Regions from separate parts of the Fructobacillus cardui genome, predicted to be linked through region 1. Evidence: riboswitches for the same ligand, from Rfam matches in the RefSeq annotation. Region 1 holds a riboswitch; each other region holds the start of a gene.
The links. A riboswitch is a leader RNA that binds a small molecule or an ion and turns the genes downstream of it on or off. The one in region 1 is predicted to bind thiamine pyrophosphate.
Positions count from the first base shown of each region.

Region 1 (7,392 bases):
CGTGCGGGCGAAGCCCGTTTGGTCATTATTCATGAACAATACTCCTTTGCAATCTTACCCTAATAGTCTATACTTGGTGCTATAACAAGTAAAACTAAACTTTTTCAATTTAAGTTTAGAAAAATTCATCAAGGAAACCATCATGAAAACTTTTACTTACCAAATTTTTGCAACAGTCGCCGATCGCGGGTCCTTTCGCAAAGCTGCCGATGACTTAAACATCACCCCTTCGGCTGTTTCCCACGCCATTTCGCACCTCGAAGCGCAGTTGGGCATCCCCCTTTTAATTCGCAACCGGTCCGAGATGCAGGTTACCCGCAACGGCCAAATCCTCTTACCGATGGTAGAACGCCTACTCAACGAGGAACGGCAACTGCTTTCAGCCGCTGCGAAAATTCAAGGATTGCAAGGCGGGCAAATCAGAATTGGCGCCATTTCATCGGTCTGTATTGCCTGGCTGCCAACCATTATCCGGCGCTTTTCTAAAAAATATCCCCAGGTTGAAATCACATTGACCCAAGGCTCCTTCGCTGAAATCGAACAAGCCTTATCACTGGGAAAAATTGACCTTGGCTTCTCGGCTTTGCCAACCATTAGCCGTTTGGATGCGCTGCCTCTCATCGATGATGAAATCAAGTGCATTACCCCGGCTGATTTCACTCCGAAAAATGGTGTTTCAATCAGTCAAGATGACTTAGAAGACCGCCACTTTATCTTGCAACGGTCCGATTATGATTCCGATACCAAGGCTGCCCTAGACGAACTCCAAGTCAAACCCCAAGCCATCAACTATTCGATTGATGACCAGTCCATTCTGGCCATGGTCGAAGCCGGCTTGGGTTGGGGAATCCTCCCAGATTTGGCACTATCAAGACTCTCGGGTGAAATCGAGGCTTATCCTTTCGAACACCCCTATTACCGCCACCTGGGACTAGTGATTAACCCCTCCTCAGCTAAGGACCCTTTTGTGAAGGCCATGCAAAAAGAAATCCTTTCCTACTTGAAAAAAGGCTAAAAAAAACGGCAAATTCGTCAAGATAACGAATTTGTCGTTTTTTAATATCAGCTTGTTGCGTTTCTCGTTAGTAATGAGAAACGAACAAGATTACTTGCAGGGCAATCAAAATCAAAACAATTAATACCCCGCCTGATTTTGCCATTGGGTAGGCCCGGTAGGCCGACCGTGAGGCACCTTCTTGAAAACCATGCGAAGTCATCGCCATGGCTAGGTTCTTCGACCACTTAATAGCATGAACCAAAGCCTTGAAATACAGCGTTGGCTGCCACCACCGTAACACTTCACCACGCATCATCCCCGCCGCTTGAATCGACGAGAAAGCCTGTTTAAACCGGGGCATAAAGTTTAGTGCGCCCAAAATCCCATAGGTAAAGGTTGCCGACATCTTCAGATTTTGGCGTAGTGAGGCCAAGAGGACGTACGGCGTCATCCCCATCGTCAGCCAGGCACCAATAAAGATAAAGACAAGGACTCGACTTCCCATCACCAAACCAAAATGCAGGTTTTCTGCCGCTGTTCCCTCACCATACAGGTAAAAGGACCAGAACGAACCCAAAACCGGAATGATAGCGATGACCACGTAGAGACAGATTTTCTTGAGGGGCTGGCGCCGGATCAGCAATAGCAAAAAGGCAACCGAAAAGAGGACAACGTTCAGCGTTACTGATTTGGTCAAGGAAATTTCCAAAGAAATCGCCAAAGCCAAAACCATGCGTTGTGTGGCGTTCATCATACGAGTACCTCCTCTTGGTAGGCCATCGCCGTTTGTTCATAGCGCAAGTGGCGATCAACAATGTTGACCAGGTCCCTTGTTTGGTGAGAAACAACCAAAATGGTCAATCCAAGCGACTGTTGGCAGATTTGAATCAGGTTCAAAACGACTGCTACTGACTGCTCATCCAAGCCCGCCAGCGGTTCATCTAAGAACAGCACTTGTGGTGCCATAATCAGCATCAACAGCAGTTGCAATTTCTTCTGCTGGCCACCCGAGAGCGTGTAGACCGACCGGTCACCCAAACCTGTTAGATGCATGTCAGACAACCACTGGTCCAAAACCTCTTTCGTCCAAAAATCAGCATGGTGGCTCTTGGCCATCACCTGGTCCAGCTCTTCGTCAACCGTGATGTTTAAGAACTGGTCGGAGGCTGACTGGAACAGCAGACCAACCTGGCCAAAGTAGAGACGTGGTTTCCAGGCATGAACTTCTTGGTCCTGATAGGTCAAAGAACCCTCATAACGGTGCAATCGTGCCAGCGTTTTCAGAACGGAAGACTTACCGACCCCATTTGGACCGGTCAGTAAGGTAATCCCTGCGGCAAAGATTTGCAGGATATCCTGGTCTAAGACCAACCGCTCCCCGTTTTGGATCCGCAGGTTATCAAAACGATAGGCAGTATCTTGTGCTTGGTCGCTTTCCGCGACTGGTTTTAACACCACCGTCTGCTTTTGATAATCATATTGACCCCAGTCATTTTCAGGAACCGATACCAAGGACTTCTCTTTCAACTGATAAAACTGGCTGATTTTGTCGAAGTACCCAGCCGGATCATGATCTGAAACAAAAATGCCGTAGCCCTCCTGACTCAGCTGTTGGAGCAACACCTGGAGGTCTTTTCGCGATTGGCTATCAACGGCAGCAAACGGTTCATCCAACAATAGGTAGTCGGCCCCCAGGGCCAACACTTCCGCCAAAGCAACCTTTTGCATTTCCCCACCGGACAAAGTCACAAAGGACCGGTCGATAAAATCAGTCAGACCAACCTTTTCCAATGCCCAAGCCGTCTTTTGATCAATTTCATCCTTGCCCAATTCAAGGTTTTCCAGTGCAAAAATAAATTCTTCTCGCACCGTCGGCATGGCAAACTGATCATCGGGATTTTGAAAGAGCAAAGCCACTCGCTTGGCCCTTTCATTCGCCTTTAGTGTAGCAATCGCCGCTTGGTCAATTTCGATTTCACCACTGACCTGACCGCCATATTGGGGGTAAAGACCCGCTAAGGCCTTTAACAGAGTTGATTTTCCTGACCCGGAAGGCCCCATTAACAGGGTTAGGGTCTTTTTTTCAAGCGTTAAATTTAAATCATCAATAATGGCTTGATCACGATAAGCCACCGTGAGGTTTCTGGCAGTTATTGCCATTTTTTGTCCTCCTTATTCGTGGGACAACAACTTTGATCGATCCAACAACTTGGCAATCAAGTGTACCAAGACACCTGAGAAGAAGAAGATTGATAGGTAACGAACGATGAACAAAGCAACTAACAAGCTCAGCTTGTAGTGGATGTAACCTGATTTAAAGAGGTCCCAACCAAAGGTGACGACTGTTCCAGTCAAGGTTGACAACCAAAGACCAGCAAACCAGTTCTTATAACCGGTCAAGGCGAAACCAAGCTCAGAACCAATTCCTTGGATAAAGCCAGACAAGAGTGTTCCAACACCATAAGAACCACCTAAGAACATTTCACCGGCAGCCCCGAGCATTTCCCCGATAAAACCTGCACCGACCTTCTTTAAAATGTAAGAAGCCAATGGTCCGGCCATCATCCATACACCAAGCGTGATTTCATTCGTAAAGGCTTGCAATCCAATCACGGCCAAGCCACTGTTAACGATTTGGTAAACCGGATCCATGATCCAGTAAATGACCGAGAAGATAATCCCAATCAAAGCCAGCAAAATCACGTTTTGTAGCGTCCACTTTTGTTTCATTATTCTCTCCTTTGCGTCCAGAGGAACATAAAGGCATTAAAAAAACCACTCGCCTGGGCAGAGTCCAACACGGGTGGTCATAAAAAAACTTGTGTGGATCTTCCTTCGTCGGTCTTAGCCTAACAGGTTCAATGGGTTTAATTCTCAACCAAAATGGTACCCCAGATCGCTATATTCAAATTTACTACTTTATTAGCTTACACTGTCTCTGACCTTTATGCAAGAGCCTTCAAATAAAAAAGTACTCGAACGTCATGTCCGAGTACTTAAATAAAGCTGATTTTTACTTGTTTGCCTTAGCAACGGCAGCCATCGCAACTGATGAAACATAGTTGACTGGTTGACCGAAGTTGGGCTGGAAGAAGAAGTCCGTCATTGACAATTGATCAATTGTCATGCCGTTTTCGATTGCCAATGAAACCACGTTGGCAGCTTGTGAAATGTCATGCTTTGACAAGAAGGCAGCACCAACAATGCGGCGAGTACCCTTTTCCCAAGTCAATGAAGCCTTAACAGGCGTTGTTGACAACATGAAATCAGGACGATAGTCTTCTGAAATTGTCACAGAATCTGCTTCAACACCCTTACGAGCTGCTGATTGAACAGTCAAACCAGTTGCAGCGTAAGCCATTTCGTATAATTCAACAGCTGATGTTGCTTGTGTACCTTGGTAAGCCATCGTTGGTTCTGCAATGTTCTTACCAACCAAGATTCCTTGACGAACAGCATTGGTTGCCAATGGAATATAGTCATCCTTTTGTGTTGGGTTGTAGAAAACGGTTGCTGAATCACCGGCAGCAAAGACATCCGTAACAGAAGTTTCCATGAACTTGTTAACCTTGATGGCGCCGTTTGGCAACATATCAACTTGGTCACGGAACATCGCAGTGTTTGGCAAGAAACCGATACCCAAGATGGCAATGTCAGCTTCGTAAGTACCCTTATCAGTAGTAACCTTGATACCATCAGCAGTGTCTTCAAATCCTGAAACCATCTGACCAAGCGCTAACTTAACGCCATGGTCTTCATAGGCCTTTTGAAAAACAGATGAGAATTCAGGCGCTGTGTTGTTGGCCAACACGCGGTCCAAACCATCAATCAAAGTCACTTCCTTATCGTTGACTGACAATTGTTCTGCCAATTCGGCACCGATATAACCAGCACCAATAACGATTACGCGCTTAACCTTTTCAGTTACTTCTTTCAAGGCGTTGGCGTTGTCCCAAGTCTTTGAGTCAAAGACCTTGTCAGAATCGATACCGGGGATGCGAGGCTTAATGGCACGTGAACCAGTAGTAATGACAATCTTATCGAAAGTTTCTTCTGATTGGGCACCAGAAACCAAGTCCTTGATGTTCAAAGTCTTTGCTTCCAAGTCTGCAGCTTCAACAAGCGTTTGCATGTGCATTGAAATGCCCTGCTTTGCCATTGAATCTGGTGTTTCGTAAAACATCTTGTCAGTTGATGAAACATTGTCACCAATCCAAAGGGCGATTCCACATGACAAAAAAGAAACTGTTTGATTCTTTTCAAACACGTGTACCTCAGCGTCTGGGTGGTCTGCCTTGATCTGCTTAGCGGCAAACACGCCGGCGTGCGTTGAACCAATTACTGCAACTTTCATTAAAAGTGCCTCCTAATATATAGCTATGTGAAAATTGTAATTAAATTTTACCAATAAAACAGTGTTCTGTCAATTACTTATCCAACAGTTTTCAAGAAAGTATCAAATAAAACAAAGGGACAGATAAAGTCGTTCTAATTTATATAAAATTCGGATTTTAGCCCCAAATTAGCCATCTTTACCAGTTATCAAACAATTTCAGCGTTCTATTCTAAACGATTCTCTACCTGGCGCATGTGGCTTTCGTAATGATCAATTTTATACAGTAAATGATCGTGGGCGGCTCGGATTTGATTAATTCGTTCCCGCATCTCTTCTGCTTGCTCTAGCAATAAAGCTTTACGCGCAGGAATTGTCCGGTCATCATCCTCCAGCACCATGCCAATATATTCACGCAATCGTTCGATGGAAACGCCCGCGTGGCGCATCGTTTTGGCAAATCTCAATTGATTAATGTTGCGCTCGGTGAAATCGCGCAACTGATTTTCCTTGCGTGGCACCGGCATGATGACCCCAATTCGTTCATAATAGCGAATCGTATCATTTGACAATCCTGTCGCCTTCGCAGCTTCTTTAATATTCATTTTTGCACCTTTCGTACAACAAAAACGGCCACAACCACAAAAGCCATTCCCGTAAAGAAAGCCATTGTTGCTACTTGGCCATGGTAGTTCCCCGCCGTTGCCACAATCAAAGAAAGACCGATTGGACCACCAATTTGATGGGCCGTATTCGTCAAACCAGAGGCAATACCAGCCAGTTCGTCAGGCGCTTTATACAGACCGGCTGATGTCACTGGCGCCAGGACCAGGCCCTGCCCAATGCCAACCACCACCATTGGCAAGGCAAAAGCCAACAAATAGCCCAAAGAAACCGCCGACACGGCCGTCCACAGCAAGCCAAAGAATAGTAATCCCTCCCCGACTAGCAAGATCAACTGATTGCCAAAATGAGCAATCAGCCTTCCTAGAGACAACGATACCACACATTGGACTAATGTTAAGGGGAGAAAGGCTAGCCCGGATTGTAACGCCGTTAAATGGTAACTCGCCTGCCAGACCTGGGGCAAAAAGAACCAATACGGGAGCATCGCCATCATAAAGAGCATGCGGGCCACGTAGGCACCTGCACGAACTCGGTTATGAAACAAAGCCAAAAGCAACATTGGTTGTTTTTGCCGGCTTTCAAAGCCGATAAAACAGGCTAAAACAATAACGGCCAATAAAATCAGTAGCCACCGGTTACTCGTTAAGCCATCGATTAAGGCTGCTAACCCAATGACCGACAGAATAGCACCAATATAATCGATGTTTGTCTTTAATCCCGCTTTATGCGGAACAAAACGAATTGTCAAATAGAACAACAACGCCGTTAATGGCACGTTAATCAAAAAACCAGCTTCCCAAGAAAATAATGTTGTGAGGCCACCGCCAATTAACAGCCCCAGGCTGGCACCAAGCCCGGCTGTAACACCATAGTAAGCGATTGCTCGTTCGCGCATTTGCCCTTGGTAATTATCCATCATCAAGGCCAAGGTGGTCGGCGCAATAATCGAAGAACCAAGCCCCTGGATTGCCCGCAGTGCAATCACGACGGCAACGTTGCTCGACAAACCAATCAATAATGAACTGAGTCCAAAAATTGTGAGTCCAATTAAGAAAATCCGTTTACGCCCGAGCAAATCCGAAAGCCTGCTCGATAATAGTAAAAAACCACCAAAGGTTAATGTATAGGCATTGGAAACCCACGACAAGGTGGAAGAAGAAAGGTTTAAGCTTTGGCCAATCTCAGTTGCACTGGTAAAAATAATGGAATTATCCATCAAAATTAAAAAGTAAGCGAGTAAGGTGATCGGCAAGACCATCCCAAATCGTTGTTTTGTCATTTTTGTCTCCTTTAGCTTGATTTCTTTTCAAAACCAAACATTGTATTTTGTAATCAATGACCATTAAACACCTTGGAGTGAACTTCAAGTCAAGAAAAAGAACAAGAAAAAAACAGCCTTTTTAAAAGACTGTTTTTTCGCATCAACTGTGCTGCT
Region 1 is NZ_CAUZLS010000007.1:27,609-35,000, reverse strand. It holds gene AABI20_RS06540 (amino acid permease) at 1-33, opposite strand, end outside; gene AABI20_RS06535 (LysR family transcriptional regulator) at 143-1,015, shown strand; gene AABI20_RS06530 (energy-coupling factor transporter transmembrane component T family protein) at 1,083-1,751, opposite strand; gene AABI20_RS06525 (ATP-binding cassette domain-containing protein) at 1,748-3,157, opposite strand; gene AABI20_RS06520 (ECF transporter S component) at 3,170-3,727, opposite strand; TPP riboswitch at 3,811-3,901, opposite strand; gene AABI20_RS06515 (FAD-dependent oxidoreductase) at 4,011-5,351, opposite strand; gene AABI20_RS06510 (MerR family transcriptional regulator) at 5,558-5,935, opposite strand; gene AABI20_RS06505 (MFS transporter) at 5,932-7,236, opposite strand; gene AABI20_RS06500 (alpha/beta hydrolase) at 7,391-7,392, opposite strand, start outside.

Region 2 (7,392 bases), on a different contig from region 1:
AGTACTGAATAACATCTCCGCCTGCTCAGGTACAGTAAACATCTGTTCATGCCAATGCAGTGCTTCTACTTTTTCTGGTAAGCCAGGAATACGGTTACTAAGTCGTTTAACCGGTGCCCAACCAACTTCCTTATAGGGAAGCATCGAGAACTTCGCCCCCAAGCACCTTGGCAATTTGCTGAGCGCCAAAGCATGCCCCAAAAATCGGTTTATGCTGAACCATTAATTGTGCAATTAGCGACCGCTCTTCAGCAATCCAAGGCAAGTCATCATTAGGACTCATTGGTCCACCCAAAATAACTAAGAAATCAACATCCTCCGCCTTTGGCAAGACATCTTGAAAATGAGCTGGGTGGTGAACGGTCATCTCATGACTGTTTTTTTGCGACCAACGAGCAATGCTCCCTGGCCCTTCGTTTGGTGTATGTTGCAAAACATGAATGCGCATCAAAAAAGCCTCCTTTTTTCGACGGCAATTTGATACGGGTTTCGCCTGCATATGCCCTTAATACGATTATTCTAACACAAAAAAATCCTGACGGTTTAAGTCAGGACTAATTTTTCAACGAATATTTAGAAGAACAAGTGAATCAAAACAACAGCGAGCAAAACTTGAACAGCGCCGACCAAGAAACCAAAACTGAGGAACTTGACGCCACTCTTTTTAATAACTGACCACTTCAAGTTCAAGCCAATGGCCGCCAAGTTGACCACGCCAAAGAAAGTTGACACCGTGTGACTAAACTGGTGAATTGGAGCTGGCAAAGCCATGATTGAGTTCACTATCAGTAAGATGGCAAAGACGATGATGTACCAAGGTAGAATCGTAATTTTAGCACTTTCGTCCTCTTCGACCGCCTCTTTTGCATTTTGCCGCTTAGCGATGTAAGCAAACAAAACAACTACAAAGACCAACATAATGACCCTCAACAGCTTAAACAGCGTTGCAAAGGTCACAACGTTTGAGTTAATCAAGGAAGCTGTTCCAACAACCTGACCAACGGACTGAACAGTGCCACCAACTAGGGCCCCGCGCAATAAATCGTTATTGCCAAATAAGAAGTGTGACAAACTTGGCAATGTCAGCAAAAGCAGCATACCCGTCAAGGAAACGGTTGCGACCGCCGTTCGGCGATCATCATCCTTGGCCTTAATAACTGGTGCCACGGCCGCAATAGCACTTGAACCACAGACGGCATTTCCAGCGCCCATCAACATCGTACTGTTGTCGTCAACCTTAAACAGGTACTTCCCCAGCAAGAAGACAATCCCAATCACCAAGACCATATTAATAATGATAAAGAAAATACCATTCAATCCTAATTTGGAAAGCGTTTTAAAGGTCAAAGTCGACCCCAGCAGAGCAATCCCAATCTCAATTGGATATTTTTCTGACCACTTAACCCCAGCACCATACTGGTCACCAGCAAAAATAGTATTTCCCAACAAAATCCCAATAATCATGGCCAAACTTTCGGCTCCCAATTGCGGTAAATATTTACTCAAAAATTGGGCGAAAAGCGAAACCACAACTGCTAGGACAATCCCAACAACATGCTTCTTCTCGATTCTCATCAGACAACCATTCCTTCTTTCGTTAGCGTTTTAACAAAAAATATTACTTCCCCATTAAACACCTAACCAGGGGGGCTTGGTCAAGCTTATCAAGATTAAAATTTGATAACAAATGTCGATTTTTAATCATTTTTAAAATTGATACAACACACCACGCCCTCGTTTAAAATAAAACAAAAATTAAGGGGTTGTCTTTTAACCACCGTGTTATCATAATTAAAGTTAATTATAGTATAGAAAGTTGGATTGTAGCATGACCGATGAATATTTGATTTTTGACCTTGATGACACCCTTTTGGATTTTACCGGAGGCGAAGTCGCCGCCATTCGTCAGCTTTTTTCAAATGAATTAGGCTTAACAGGCACTGATTTAGACCATGCACTAAAAACTTATCAAGAGATTAACCACCATCTCTGGCAACAATACGAATTCAAAGAAATTGCTCGCCAACAAATTTTTGAAGAGCGTTTCAAAAAGACCCTCGGAGCTCTTGGAATCGACTATGATGCCGACCGACTTGAGCAAGAATACGCTACATTGCGTGACCATAATTATCGGATGGTGCCCTATGCCACTGAAATTTTGCAGCACCTACAAAATCAATATACGATTATTGCCGGTACGAATGCCCAAGACGCTACTCAACGCCTTCGCCTCAGGGAAACTGGCTTAGACCAGTACTTTGACCAAATTTTCACTTCTGAAATGATTGGTGCTTCTAAACCCGACGCCGCCTTCTTCGACCGCATTTTCCAAGACAACCCGCAAATGACCAAGGAAAATACAGTAATGATTGGGGATGGCTTAACTTCTGATATCCTGGGTGGCCAAAACTATCAACTCGACACGATTTGGATTAATCCCAATCACAAAGAAAGCCCGTCAGAAATCAAACCAACTCAAGTAGTTGAAGATTTGCCAACTTTGGAAGCACTCTTGCAATAATGAAAGCTGCGCTTCTATCATCATCAGCTCAAAAAAGTCAGACCTTTGCGGGTCTGACTTTTTTATTTTTGGTACTTACCGATTTTTTGATCAATCGTTAAAATTTCACCATCGGGCTGATAGGCAACCTTGATATAGGCTGAAACCTTCTTGGCACCCGCCCGAACAGCCACACGCTGACACTCTTTCACGATGTCCATCAACTGGTTGTAATCATCGCCTTCAATCGTTGTTTCAAAGGGACCAACTTCATAACGTAAACCAGTACTTTGAATATACGCAATTACCTCATCGACCATCCGGCACAACTCATGGTCATTTTCGGCTGCTGGTAAGACCTGAATCGCTACACTTGCACTCATTTATTTTCTCCTTTTACTACAGTCGCAAAATCAATCGTTTCATCTGCTAAATTTTGTAAATCAGTCCACTCTTCCTTTGACTGATGGTCATAGACACCAATCACAAGAAAACCCGCTCTCTTTGCAGTTGAAGCCGCATACAGTGCGTCCTCGTAGACTGCAATCTTGTTCGGTTGCTGGCCAAAATATTGTGCAGCAGCCTGGTAAATTGTGGGTTGCGTTTTATCCTGCCCAACATCTTCACAGGAAAAAACAAAGTCAAAAAACGGCAGTAATTTCAGACGGCGAAGACAGTCTTTGGCTAACGCCGAGCTACTAGCGGTTGCCAGAACAATTTTGCGACCATTTTTGTGCATGCCTTGTAAGTACGCATATACCCCCACCTTAAGCGGAACATCATTTCGATAGTGTTGGTCCATCAAAACTCGCATTTCCTGCGCCAAACTTTCAGCAGTAACGGGTAAGACAAATAGTTCTTGTATAAAGACGGCCGAATTCGTCAAAGTCATGGTTTGAATCCGGTCATGCAAGTCTGCTGGTAGCTGATCAATGCCATGTCGGTGAAGCAATTCAGTTGCTAAATCCTCCCAAAAAGGCATGGAATCAACTAATGTGCCATCGAGGTCAAAAATCAAATATTCCTTACCGCTCATCGCTCACTCTCCCCTTACCAGACTTGTTCTAAATGCCGTTGTTATTTAGTCCAAGCTCGCGTGCATTCGTTTGAGCAGCCCCGTCTTCTGAAAAATTAAGGTCACTGCCAAGCCCATCCCAGCACCCACAATGGCAGCTGGTGTGTAATATGGCACAAAGTAATACCACTTGTGGACGTCCAAGCCATAGAAAATTTTCATCAATGGATAAGAAGTTAACGCCCCTAAAATACCTGTTCCAATCACTTCACCAAGGAAAACCAGGTAAAGGTTGTGGGTTTTACGATAAATCAAGCCACCAAGAATGGGGCCAAAAATAGCGCCCGTCACGGCTTGAATCGTCCGACCTGACATCATTCGCAAAATACCACAAATTAAGGCACTAGCCAAGCCATACCATGGCCCTACCAAAACAGCGGCTAAGACATCAACGAAGTGTTGGAAGGGTGCCATTGCCGGGAAATAGACAAAGCTATTTAAAACATAGGCCAAAGCAGCCAACAAGGCCGTTACTAGCATCTTCTTCGTTGATAATTTTTTCTGTGTCTTCATTTGAAAACGCTCCTTTTAAAATCAGTGGGGTAGCAAAAAAACAGCGCTCCTTTCCCACTTTTGCGGTTAAACCAGTCAGGCAGACCCTGTCTAGTAGAAAGTTCGGTCGAGACTAATTGGTCTCCTCTCACGCCGGAACACGGCTTCCCATCGCTGTTTTTTCAGAATCAAGGCGCTCCCCTTCATCCTGTCACGGTAAAATCACCGTGAATTATTCACTACCACTCCTTTCTCATTTAAAAGAAAAAATCGAGCACCCCAAAACGGAGCCCTCGATTACAAAAGTGATACGATTTCCTCCGCCGGCATTATCCGGTTCAGGTGTTCGGGTCAATGGTTTACCATCCTCTCAGTCTATTACACAAACTCCCCGATCGATTTTATTCAAAATAAGGGCCGCCCAATTTATTGGTGCGGCCAATTGTTGTTTACTGAAACAAACAATTTGGAACCACTAAAAAGGGTGACTGAACAATGAAGGTTATCAACATAATGGTAACCCTCATTACCCAACGAGAATGATTATACTCATTTTAGCGGAAAAAGACAACTATTCTGTCTGATATTTCAAAATTGTTTGCTTATTTACTAACTGCCACCACAACGTCTGCAAAATCATGGTTAAAGCTAGCTGTCCAGGTTCCTTCCGTTAGGTGTGGGGGCAATAGGAAGGTTCCTGAGGAAACTCGTTCCCCCACATGCAAGGTCTTTCCTTGCGCTGCCAATTTTTTAACTAGCCATTGCAACGATTTAAGTGGATTACCCAAAACTTCGGCTGAACTTCCCTCAGCCACCACTTCGCCATTATGGGCCAAATAGGCCTTCACATCCTCAAATTCAGCAACGGTCAAAGATGTACTTTCTCGTTCTGGTCCATAAACCACAAAACCGCCAACCGCTGCATCTGCCATGACTAAGTACTTGCTCAAAGATGGAAACCAGTCCGTAAACCGGGCATCAGGTACTTCCACACCAGCTGCTACAGTCGTTTTACGACGCAAATCTTCCAAAGAATCGGTAACTTGCAAGTCTTCCTTGGCCTTGAAGACCAATTCCACTTCTGCCAATGGGTCCAATAAATCGCTCTTCAACGAAAGATTGGCTGGTGACTGCACAAAATGGTTCTGCACCTGAGCCCCGTACAGTGGTTCGTTTGAATCGAACATATCTTGAGTTTCTTGGCTAGTCAAACTGACCTTGTAACCCCCAAGTGGCTGATTTTTCAATTCCATCAATTGGTCTTGCACTGCATAGGCAGTTTGATCATTGCTGACAACCTTCTCCCATTCAGTCATCTCAAGCGGTTGACGTTCTTGATAAGCATGATAGAGGGCCTGCGCCAATTTGTCCTCTTGCTTTGCTGGTACTACCTTCACCTTGGTCTTCAATTCAGTCATTGTCATATTTCATGCTCCTTTCAGTATACAAACAGCTCACGACGGTACGAAACTTCACGGTGCCCTCCTTTTCTAAAAAAATCAGCAGATAAAAAAGCGCCCTCAACCACGAAAAAATCGTTGTTAAGGGCGCTTACGCACGGTACCACCTTAATTTGTTGAACGGCAAAGTCCAACCTCAAACGTACGACCCGAAAAAGGCGATACGCCGGTTTGATAACGGTACCAACCGAGCGAGGCTTACTTCATTCAGCCCACTAGCTAAAGAATGATCGTCTTTAAGTTTGAAAACGACGCCCTTTCACCAAACAGGCGTTCTCTAATCATTTTCTCACTCAGACATTTCTTATTATCGCTTATTTTTTCTATCTGTTGATTCGTAGTCTACAACTTTATGATTGAATGTCAACCCTTTTATCATTTATTTTTAATTTAAATAAAAAAAACAAGGGTCTCCCCTCGGCTTCATTTGAAATCAAAAAATATTTTGAATGTTTTGATGACCAGCTGTTAAATCATAGATTTGATTAGCTGATTGTTCAGGATGAGCTAATACCACTGTGACAAAAGCAGCAACATCTGCTCGCGGAATTTGCAAATCTTCCTTTGGACCAGAAAAGTCGACATTCAATGAAACCTTTCCAGTACCAGCAGTGTCCAAAAGCAGCGCTGGGCGAACAATCGTATAATCCAAACCGGAATTTTGCAAATACAAATCAGCATAGTGCTTCATCATAAAGTAATGATAAATACCGGATGCAGACCACCGACTGCGGTCATCTGCTCCAGCAGCTGAAACCATCACATAGTGGGCAACACTAGCTTTTTTGGCTGCAATCATCGTTTTAATGGCGCCGTCCAAATCAACTTCTACCGTTCGTTCGATGCCACCCTTGCCTCCGGCACCTGCCGTGAAAACAATTTGACCAACTTGGTGGTCGATGAAAAATTGGGTCATCGCTTGTTCGTCGCTATCGAGGTCAAAATAAACTCCCTCAACACCGGCTAAATCAGCCACTGTTTGCAATTGGTCTTTATTCCGAAAGGCCGCTAAAACCTCCCGCTGATTTTTAGCTAAATCTTGAACCAAAATTTGACCAACTTTACCGTGTGCACCAATCACAAGTGTCTTTGTCATCAAAATCTCCCTTCACTTAATCCAAAATTGTCAAAATACTTTTCGTGTCCATGCGACCAGAACGAATTTGATTTAACAAACTATCTTCATCACGATAACCGAGCCCAACGCCCATTACAACCTGTTGGTCATCTGTTAACTTGAGCGGTGCCATTAAATCATTAGCAAATTTAACGAATTCATAGTCTGGCAAAGAATCAACACCTGCATCTTGGACCGACAGCACCAATGCTTCTGAAAAGGCACCCCAATCAACCAATGACCAATCAGGATAATCTTTAGGCAAAGTTAAGTAAACGATTGCCTGAGCATTATAGAGGTTGGCACCTGCCTTCCCCATCATTGTACCTCAATCATCACCAATTTGTTCCTTGGTACCAGCAAACCAACCCACGATATTGGCCTTGGCGCAATCGTCCCACTCTGGAATTGGCTGATATGGCAAGACTGATTGACTCGGTGCTTGGTTCAAAACGGATTGTAAGTGTTGTGCTCGAATAGCTGCCAAGGTATTGCCAGTGGCAATCACCACTCGGACTGGTTGCGAGTTCACAAAAGACGGTACTTTCTGTACCGTTTCAACAATCTCCTGTAGCGCTTTCGTGGAAACTTCTCAATCTTGAAACCACCGAATGGAACTCCGACCATTCACAACAGTTTGAAAATTCATTTGGTAGGGACTCCAATTTCTTTAAATATTTGTTAGGAACATTATCTCTATTTGTTGATAATAATTCAACTTTCTCTTTGATTGGTATAGTTAATAATC
Region 2 is NZ_CAUZLS010000008.1:19,137-26,528, forward strand. It holds partial or broken gene AABI20_RS06990 (type 1 glutamine amidotransferase) at 1-448, opposite strand, end outside; gene AABI20_RS06995 (YeiH family protein) at 574-1,575, opposite strand; gene AABI20_RS07000 (YjjG family noncanonical pyrimidine nucleotidase) at 1,829-2,521, shown strand; gene AABI20_RS07005 (thiamine-binding protein) at 2,584-2,883, opposite strand; gene AABI20_RS07010 (HAD family hydrolase) at 2,880-3,536, opposite strand; gene thiW (energy coupling factor transporter S component ThiW) at 3,582-4,088, opposite strand; TPP riboswitch at 4,366-4,471, opposite strand; gene AABI20_RS07020 (2-keto-4-pentenoate hydratase) at 4,670-5,491, opposite strand; gene AABI20_RS07025 (SDR family oxidoreductase) at 5,961-6,623, opposite strand; gene AABI20_RS07620 (nitroreductase family protein) at 6,640-6,966, opposite strand; partial or broken gene AABI20_RS07625 (hypothetical protein) at 6,973-7,221, opposite strand.
Region 2: linked by a shared signal. The riboswitch ahead of thiW (energy coupling factor transporter S component ThiW) and the one ahead of AABI20_RS06520 (ECF transporter S component) in region 1 are both predicted to bind thiamine pyrophosphate.

Region 3 (7,392 bases), on a different contig from region 1:
CCAATGGTGTAGCGTAAATCAGGAATCTGCGCTAACTCACGGTAGAGGTCCGCCAACAAACTAACTGCTTGTTGGCAGGCATCATCACGGCAATCCATTGGTGTTGTTCCAGCATGGTTAGCCTGCCCCACCAACTGAATCAAAAAGCGTTCCTGACCAACAATGGTCGTTACAATACCAATATTGATCCCCGTATTCTCTAAAATCGGCCCCTGTTCAATATGCAGTTCTAGGTATTGGGTAATCTTTAAGCATGACGCCGTTTGAACAAAGGGACTCAGGGCAGCCACCGCAGCTTGACGAACTTGGCCGAAGGTCTGTCCCTGAACATCATCCAAGGCATCAAAGCCCTTCAAATCCCGTTCAAGTAAATATTGTGAGCCCGTAAAAGTCGCATCAAAGCGTGATCCTTCCTCTTCTGAAAAAATAACGGCAACGAGTGGCTGTCGCAAACGTTGTTCTGATTTGGTCACCTGACTAACCGACAAGACAGCAGCTAAAGCGCCATAAAGGCCATCATATAGGCCACCATCGACAACAGTATCCAGGTGCGAACCAACCAAAATTACAGGTTCTTTGGGCCAAGTTAAATCAGCAGTCGCATACAAGTTGCCAATTTCATCAACCCAGGGTACCAGTCCCAATTCCTTGATAATGTTGACACACTGCTTCTGTGCCTGACACCAGGCCTGGTCATAAACCGTCCGCGTATAACCCTGATTTTTCGTGCGACCAATTGCTTGAAAACTCTCCAAAAGGTCGGTAATTTTTTTATCCTGCATTTCTCTGACTCAATCCAAAACCAAGTAACCCCAACAACAGCAAGGCCGCTGCTAAATCAAAACCAACCGAAAAAGTTCCAGTCACATCCGTTAACCAGCCCGTCAGATATGACGCCGTAATCGAGGCCAACATCCCCATAAAGTTATAGAGCCCAAAGGTTGTTGCGACTCGCCCCTTTGGTGCATGGCGACGAATAACTTGCAGCAACAGTGGGTCAATCGTCATTTTCCCGGTCAACCCATACAAAATCAGTGCCAAAACAATCTGCGTTGAATTTTGACTCAGACTGCCTAACACCAATGCCAAGGCCGACAACGGTACAAAAAGGTACAGAAATCGTCTAGCATGTGCTGTTTGATCTAATTTTTTCGCCAAAATTAAGGCACTTGGAATCGCAATCAAGGGCACAATCGAAGCAATCAAACCGACAAAGCGTTGGTCAATATTTTTCATTCCCAACAAAAAGGTTGGCAACCAAGTTAACATGGCAATCTGGCCATAAATCGAGCAAAACAAAAGCCAATAGGCACCAACTAGTGGCCGTTTGAAAAACGGTCGCCAAATTTTTGGCGCTAATTTTGCTGCTAACGACGAGATGAGCGATTGCTGTTGGCCACCGCGTGCATTCACCGACTTTCCCCCATACCGAATTGGCCGGCCCTCTTTAGGTAGGCCATACAGGTACAGGAAACCGACCATCACCGTCGGTAAGGCAAGCACTAAAAAGGGGGTTGACCAGTGGTCCTGATTTTGAATTACCAACGTACTAGCCAGCAAGGTGCCAAGAATCTGTCCAACACCCTGCCCGCTATTAATAATGGCCATGCCCAAAGTTGCATGGCGGTCACTAAGGTTTTCATTAATTAATCCATAGGCCGGACCGTAAAAGCTGCCCTGACCTAAACCAACCAGAGATCGCACCAATAGAAAAAGAGTAAAGGTTGGCACGATACCCGATAGAAAAGTCATTACTGCAAAGAAGAAAAAGCCCAAAGCGACAACAAGCTTCTTCGAGTGACCATCAGCCAAACGTGAAAATGGTAACTGACTAACCGTATAGGTTAAAAAAAAACAGATGAAATCAGTCCCAATTCAGCATGGCTCAGACCAAAAGACCGTTGAATTTCCGGCATCACTGGATTTAAGATTGTTCGATCGGCATAGATAAAAACCCAACCAAGAAAATTAATCAAGATGATTTTCTGTGCTAATGATAGATGAAGCCTTGCCCGTTTCGGCTGGATCATGGCCACTCCTTTCCTTTCTAACCAAGGCTCACACCTGCCAGCGGTGATGATGGTGCAGCCTTTTTCGTCAATATTCGTCCTGGTTTTGCCAGGTAAGCCTTGCGACCAGCCTCAATCGCTAAGTGAAAGGCTTCGGCCATCAGGGGAATGTCCCCCGCTGTTGCCATTGCCGTATTAGCCATGATGGCATCGACACCCATTTCCATTGCTTCGGCCGCTTGACTGGGACGGCCGATTCCGGCATCCACAATAATTGGCAGGTCAATCTCGTCGACCAAAATTTGAATCAAATCTTTGTTTGAAAGGCCCTTATTAGTGCCAATTGGTGCTCCCAATGGCATGACGGCAGCAGCACCTGCATCGACTAATTGCTTTGCAATATTGAAATCAGGCAAGACATAAGGCATGACAATAAAGCCTTCCTTGGCCAAGACTTCGGTTGTCTTTAACGTTTCATAGTTATCGGGCATCAAATACTGCTTATCAGGAATCACTTCTAGTTTAATAAAATCACTCCCACTCAGCTCACGAGCAATTCGCGCCATCCGGATTGCCTCCTCAGCGTTCGTGCACCCCGAAGTGTTTGGCAAGATTGTTGTTCCCTGCGGAATAAAGTTTAAAATGTTTTCCTCAGCTATACTCGTTCGGCGAAGAGCCATCGTGATAATTTCCGCTTTGGCATGGTTAACCGCTGAGTCAATCAGCTCGTATGAGTACTTACCAGAACCCAAAATAAAGCGTGATTCAAACTGGTGGCCACCGATGACCAATGGATCATTTGTCGACATTTTTTACTCCTCTACTGTCTCTTTTTCTAGAATTAAACGTAGGATTTGGTTCGCCTGATGACCCGCACAAATCAGAACACGAGCGGCCATCAAACCTTCTGCTCCCTTGGTTTGGCCATCACCACAAAGGTAAACATGGTTACTTTGCCGGACGGTTTGAATTTGATTAGCGTCGTGAACACCGGCTAAGCCGTTGCCCATCACGATCGGCGTTTCTGGCAAAACCTCTTGCGCCCGCCGTAATAGCATTGCTTTCGCATTTTGATCATCAAAAGCTTCACAGATAATATTGGCACCGGTGAAGAGGTCCAACACATTGTCCTCCGTCACTCGTTCCTGCCAAGTCGTCACCTCAACAAAGGGGTTAAACTCCAGGATGTTTTGTTTCAGGGCCAACACCTTTGGTAAGCCAACCTGGCTTAGCTTAAACTGCTGACGGTTCAAGTTGCTATGTTCAATTTCATCAAAATCAATCAAGGTCAAATGACCAACCCCGGCCCGGGCCAGCGCAATGGCAATATTAGACCCCAATCCCCCTGAACCGGCAATCGTCACATGAGCAGCTGCCAACTTTTCCTGACTGTCAGCTACATTGCGATCCTTCATTTTTAGGTAGACGGATTCCACCGCCTGGCCGTCAATTGCAATCGTTGTCATTTTTCCTAACCCCCACCTACAAAAGCAATAATTGCCACTTTGTCGTTCTCAACCAGCACCGTTTCAGCCAAAGCCGCTTTCGATAAAATTTGACCATTGAGTTCAACAACCACATTGTCCTGATGACGGTTTTGTTCTTCAAGTAAACTCAAAACCGTTCCACCAGCGATGTTGTCAATATGTTCGCCATTAATTGTGACCATCTCTTTTCTCCCTTCTGGGTCTGACCGCCAAAAATCAGTTTTCCCTTGCAGCTGCTATCCCCTTTTGTTAAAAATTGAACAAAAAAGCTGTTTCTACGTCAAAAAACGCAAAAACAGCTTACAAAAAAACTATCATCACTATCTTCCTACGCAGACGTTAATCTAATCAGGTTCAATGGGTATAATCTCAGCCAGTCGGCACCCCAGATAATTCGTATTCAATTTTCGAAATCAATATAACATGGATTTTTTGACATGTCCACTGATGAAACGGGACAAAGTTTCACTGGATTTACTAGACCAATTCTAATAAAATCTTCACCGCTTCTGATTTTTCATTAACAGCATTCAATAGACTAGGTTAATCAACCGACAAATGTTGGATAACACCCAAAAATAGCAGACAAGCCTTTAATCTCCACAGCTTTTTCCGTATAATTGTCTGTAGTAAAGTAATTGGAGGATAACCCAATGGATGATGTTAACAGCCGTTTAGAACAGGGGCAGCAAGGTAATGGTGGTCCCAAGATTAACCCTGATGAACAGCGCCTTTACCTAGGCACTTTTCGTGAACGAGTAGTCGCGGCCGTTAAAGAATCAAAGGCCGACGATAGCCAAGTTCAAGATGAACTCAAGGCACGGATGGCCAACTGGCCAGATACGACCTTACTGATTGACCAGGATGCTTGTGGTGATGCCTACATCAACTACTTGCAAATGGCCGTCAGCACCAATCACCCCTATACCCTTTTATCCGATTTTGAAAGAACAACACAAACTGATAACCCCTACGCGGTCATTCTTGCGGCAAAATCAGCCGTAAACCAGGAATCAATTGACCTGTAACCTGACGAAGCCGGTTTCAACCGGCTTCTTTTTTATCAAGACAAAGCCATACTGATAAAGGAGCCTTCATGCCCGGACAAAAACCACTGGCCTACCGGATGCGGCCAACAAAAATTGAAAAAATCGTTGGCCAAGAAGACCTAGTCGGCGAAAATAAAATCATTTGGCGGATGGTGGAAGCCAAGCGTCTTTCATCAATGATTCTTTATGGCCCACCCGGAACTGGTAAGACTTCGATTGCCTCGGCCATTGCCGGTTCGACAAACTTTGCCTTTCGAGCCCTGAACGCGGCAACCGATTCGCAAAAGGACTTACAGGTCGTTGCTGAAGAAGCAAAAATGTCGGGGACAGTTGTCCTTCTTTTGGATGAAATTCATCGTCTCAACAAGGTCAAGCAAGACTTTCTCCTCCCTCACCTCGAATCGGGCGCGATTATCTTGATTGGGGCAACAACGGAGAACCCATACTTAAACGTCACGCCAGCCATTCGTTCCCGAACCCAAATTTTCCAAGTCCAACCTTTGAGTGACCAAGACATCAAAAAAGCCATCAAACAGGCATTGACAGATAAAGAAAACGGACTTGGCAACTACCAAGTTAATCTAAGCGAAGAAGCCCTCACCCACCTTAGCCAGGCAACTAACGGCGACCTTCGCTCCGCCCTAAATTCCTTGGAATTAGCAGTCCTTTCGACCAAGCCGGATGCAAACGGAATTATCCAGGTGACCTTGGAGGTCGTTGAAGAAACGACTCAGAGGCAGTCACTCGTCGCCGACAAGAATGGCGATGCCCACTATGACATTATTTCGGCCTTGCAAAAATCTATTCGAGGATCAGATGTCGATGCGGCCCTGCACTACGCCGCCCGACTGATTATTGCCGGTGACCTACAAATCCTGGTTCGCCGACTGATTGTGATTGCCTACGAGGATATCGGCCTCGCCAACCCGAATGGCGCTCAACGTGCCGTTACAGCGATTCAAACTGCTGAAAAATTAGGGCTGCCCGAGGCACGGATTCCACTGGCCAATGCCATTATTGAGTTAGCATTATCGCCCAAATCAAATTCAGCCTACACCGCGATGGATGCTGCCATCGCTCAAGCAGGCCGCTCAAAGGCCCAGGCTATCCCAGACCATCTGCGCGATAGTCACTACAAGGGCGCCGAGAAACTCGGCCATGGTAACGACTACATCTACCCTCACGACTTCCCCAATGACTGGGTTGCTCAGCAATACCTCCCAGATGCCATCAAGGATGATGCCTACTTCCAGCCGAAGGGTAACTCGAATTTCGAGCAGCAGTTAAAAGACGTCAACCAAAGTCTCAAAAACCAACAGCGTCGCGGCTTAAAATAAACAATACCAATCTGATTTTTAATGACAATTTTTGTTGGTCATTACTCACAAAAATCAGAATGTCAAGACTAGTATTTTTAGACAAAATCAGTATACTATTAGTGAATACTCTGGTATACGCATTGCTACATTAACAGCTTTTTCCTTACAACCTTTTTATTTTGGACGGGAATCCTCAGGTCATGGCATGCCCTTTCGTTCGGTAGTCAAAGCCCCCGGTGAAACGCCCACCTCGATAATTTCGAGGAAAATCTGAGTAGCGATTAACGGTACCAATAGAGTATCGTGGGCATGACCCACGGCTCGCCTTCGGGCGGGCTTTTTTTGTGGATTCATACTGATATAAAAAGAACTGAGCCAACTTTTAATACCAACTAATTTTCTATTCCATAGAGACCACTTTTTATTTCGTCTTAAAAGACTTATAATGAACCTAGAAAGAAAGAGAGGTCTTTACGATGACACAGTCTTACCAAAAGATTTTGGTTCCAGTGGATGGCTCAAAGGAAGCTGAGGCGGCCTTAAAGCGCGCAATTACCCTGGCAAAAGAAGACGGCAACGTTGAATTAGTGATTGCTAATGTCATTGATACTCGTGCCATTCAAAACATCACATCCTTTGATAACACCATGATTGATACCATCACAGAAGATGCCCGTCAATCATTGGAAACTTACAAGAAGGAGGCTACTGATGCCGGCCTCTCAAACGTTTCATATCGGATTGACTATGGTTCACCAAAGACCATGATTGCAACCGATATTCCAAAAGAAATCAAAGCTGATTTGATTGTGATTGGCGCAACTGGACTCAACACCGTTGAGCGTTTAGTTGTTGGTTCTGTCACTGCTTTCGTCACTCGAATGGCAACAATCGACGTCTTGGTTGTTCGTTGCGAAAAGCTCGCTCAAAAGTAAAAATCAGTAAAAAAACGTCCCTTGCTTTTATGCAAGGGACATTTTTTATTTAATATTATTAATTATTGACCGTTAAAAGTTCCAACCTTCTCTTCACCCAATGATTCGAATGAATAAGAAATTTGTTGTTCCTTTTCGTAAGCTTCAAAACCATATTGTACCATCATGTCGGCCAACTTAGCGTTGTTAATATCGGAATAATCCCAAAGGCGCTTGAACAAAGACATGTTCGTAAATCCTGGCAGCGTATTTGGTTCTCCCAAATAAGGAACATTATTTTCATCAATCAAGAAGTCCATCCGGGCCTCTCCAGCCAAGTTCAAGACCTGGTAAGCCTTCTTTGCCATGGCTTTAATTTCAGCCGTAACATCTTCTGGCAATTTGGCAGGAATCTCAAAGGCAACGGCTGAGTTATCCACAAACTTTGATTTGTAGTCGTACCAGCCCTTACCATCGCCACCCTGGTCCGGAACTTGGTGGGCACCGATTTCGGAAACCAAGATGTCATCGTTACCGATAACACCAACTTCTAATTCACGAGGACCATTAACGGCTGCTTCAACCAGGACTTTGCGATCATATTTGAAGGAGTC
Region 3 is NZ_CAUZLS010000004.1:154,041-161,432, reverse strand. It holds gene AABI20_RS05260 (Zn-dependent hydrolase) at 1-782, opposite strand, end outside; gene AABI20_RS05255 (MFS transporter) at 772-1,812, opposite strand; gene AABI20_RS05250 (hypothetical protein) at 1,845-2,030, opposite strand; gene AABI20_RS05245 (thiazole synthase) at 2,048-2,818, opposite strand; gene thiF (sulfur carrier protein ThiS adenylyltransferase ThiF) at 2,822-3,475, opposite strand; gene thiS (sulfur carrier protein ThiS) at 3,481-3,678, opposite strand; TPP riboswitch at 3,805-3,894, opposite strand; gene AABI20_RS05230 (DUF1694 domain-containing protein) at 4,150-4,524, shown strand; gene AABI20_RS05225 (replication-associated recombination protein A) at 4,593-5,882, shown strand; gene AABI20_RS05220 (universal stress protein) at 6,341-6,799, shown strand; gene AABI20_RS05215 (D-alanine--D-alanine ligase family protein) at 6,862-7,392, opposite strand, start outside.
Region 3: linked by a shared signal. The riboswitch ahead of thiS (sulfur carrier protein ThiS) and the one ahead of AABI20_RS06520 (ECF transporter S component) in region 1 are both predicted to bind thiamine pyrophosphate.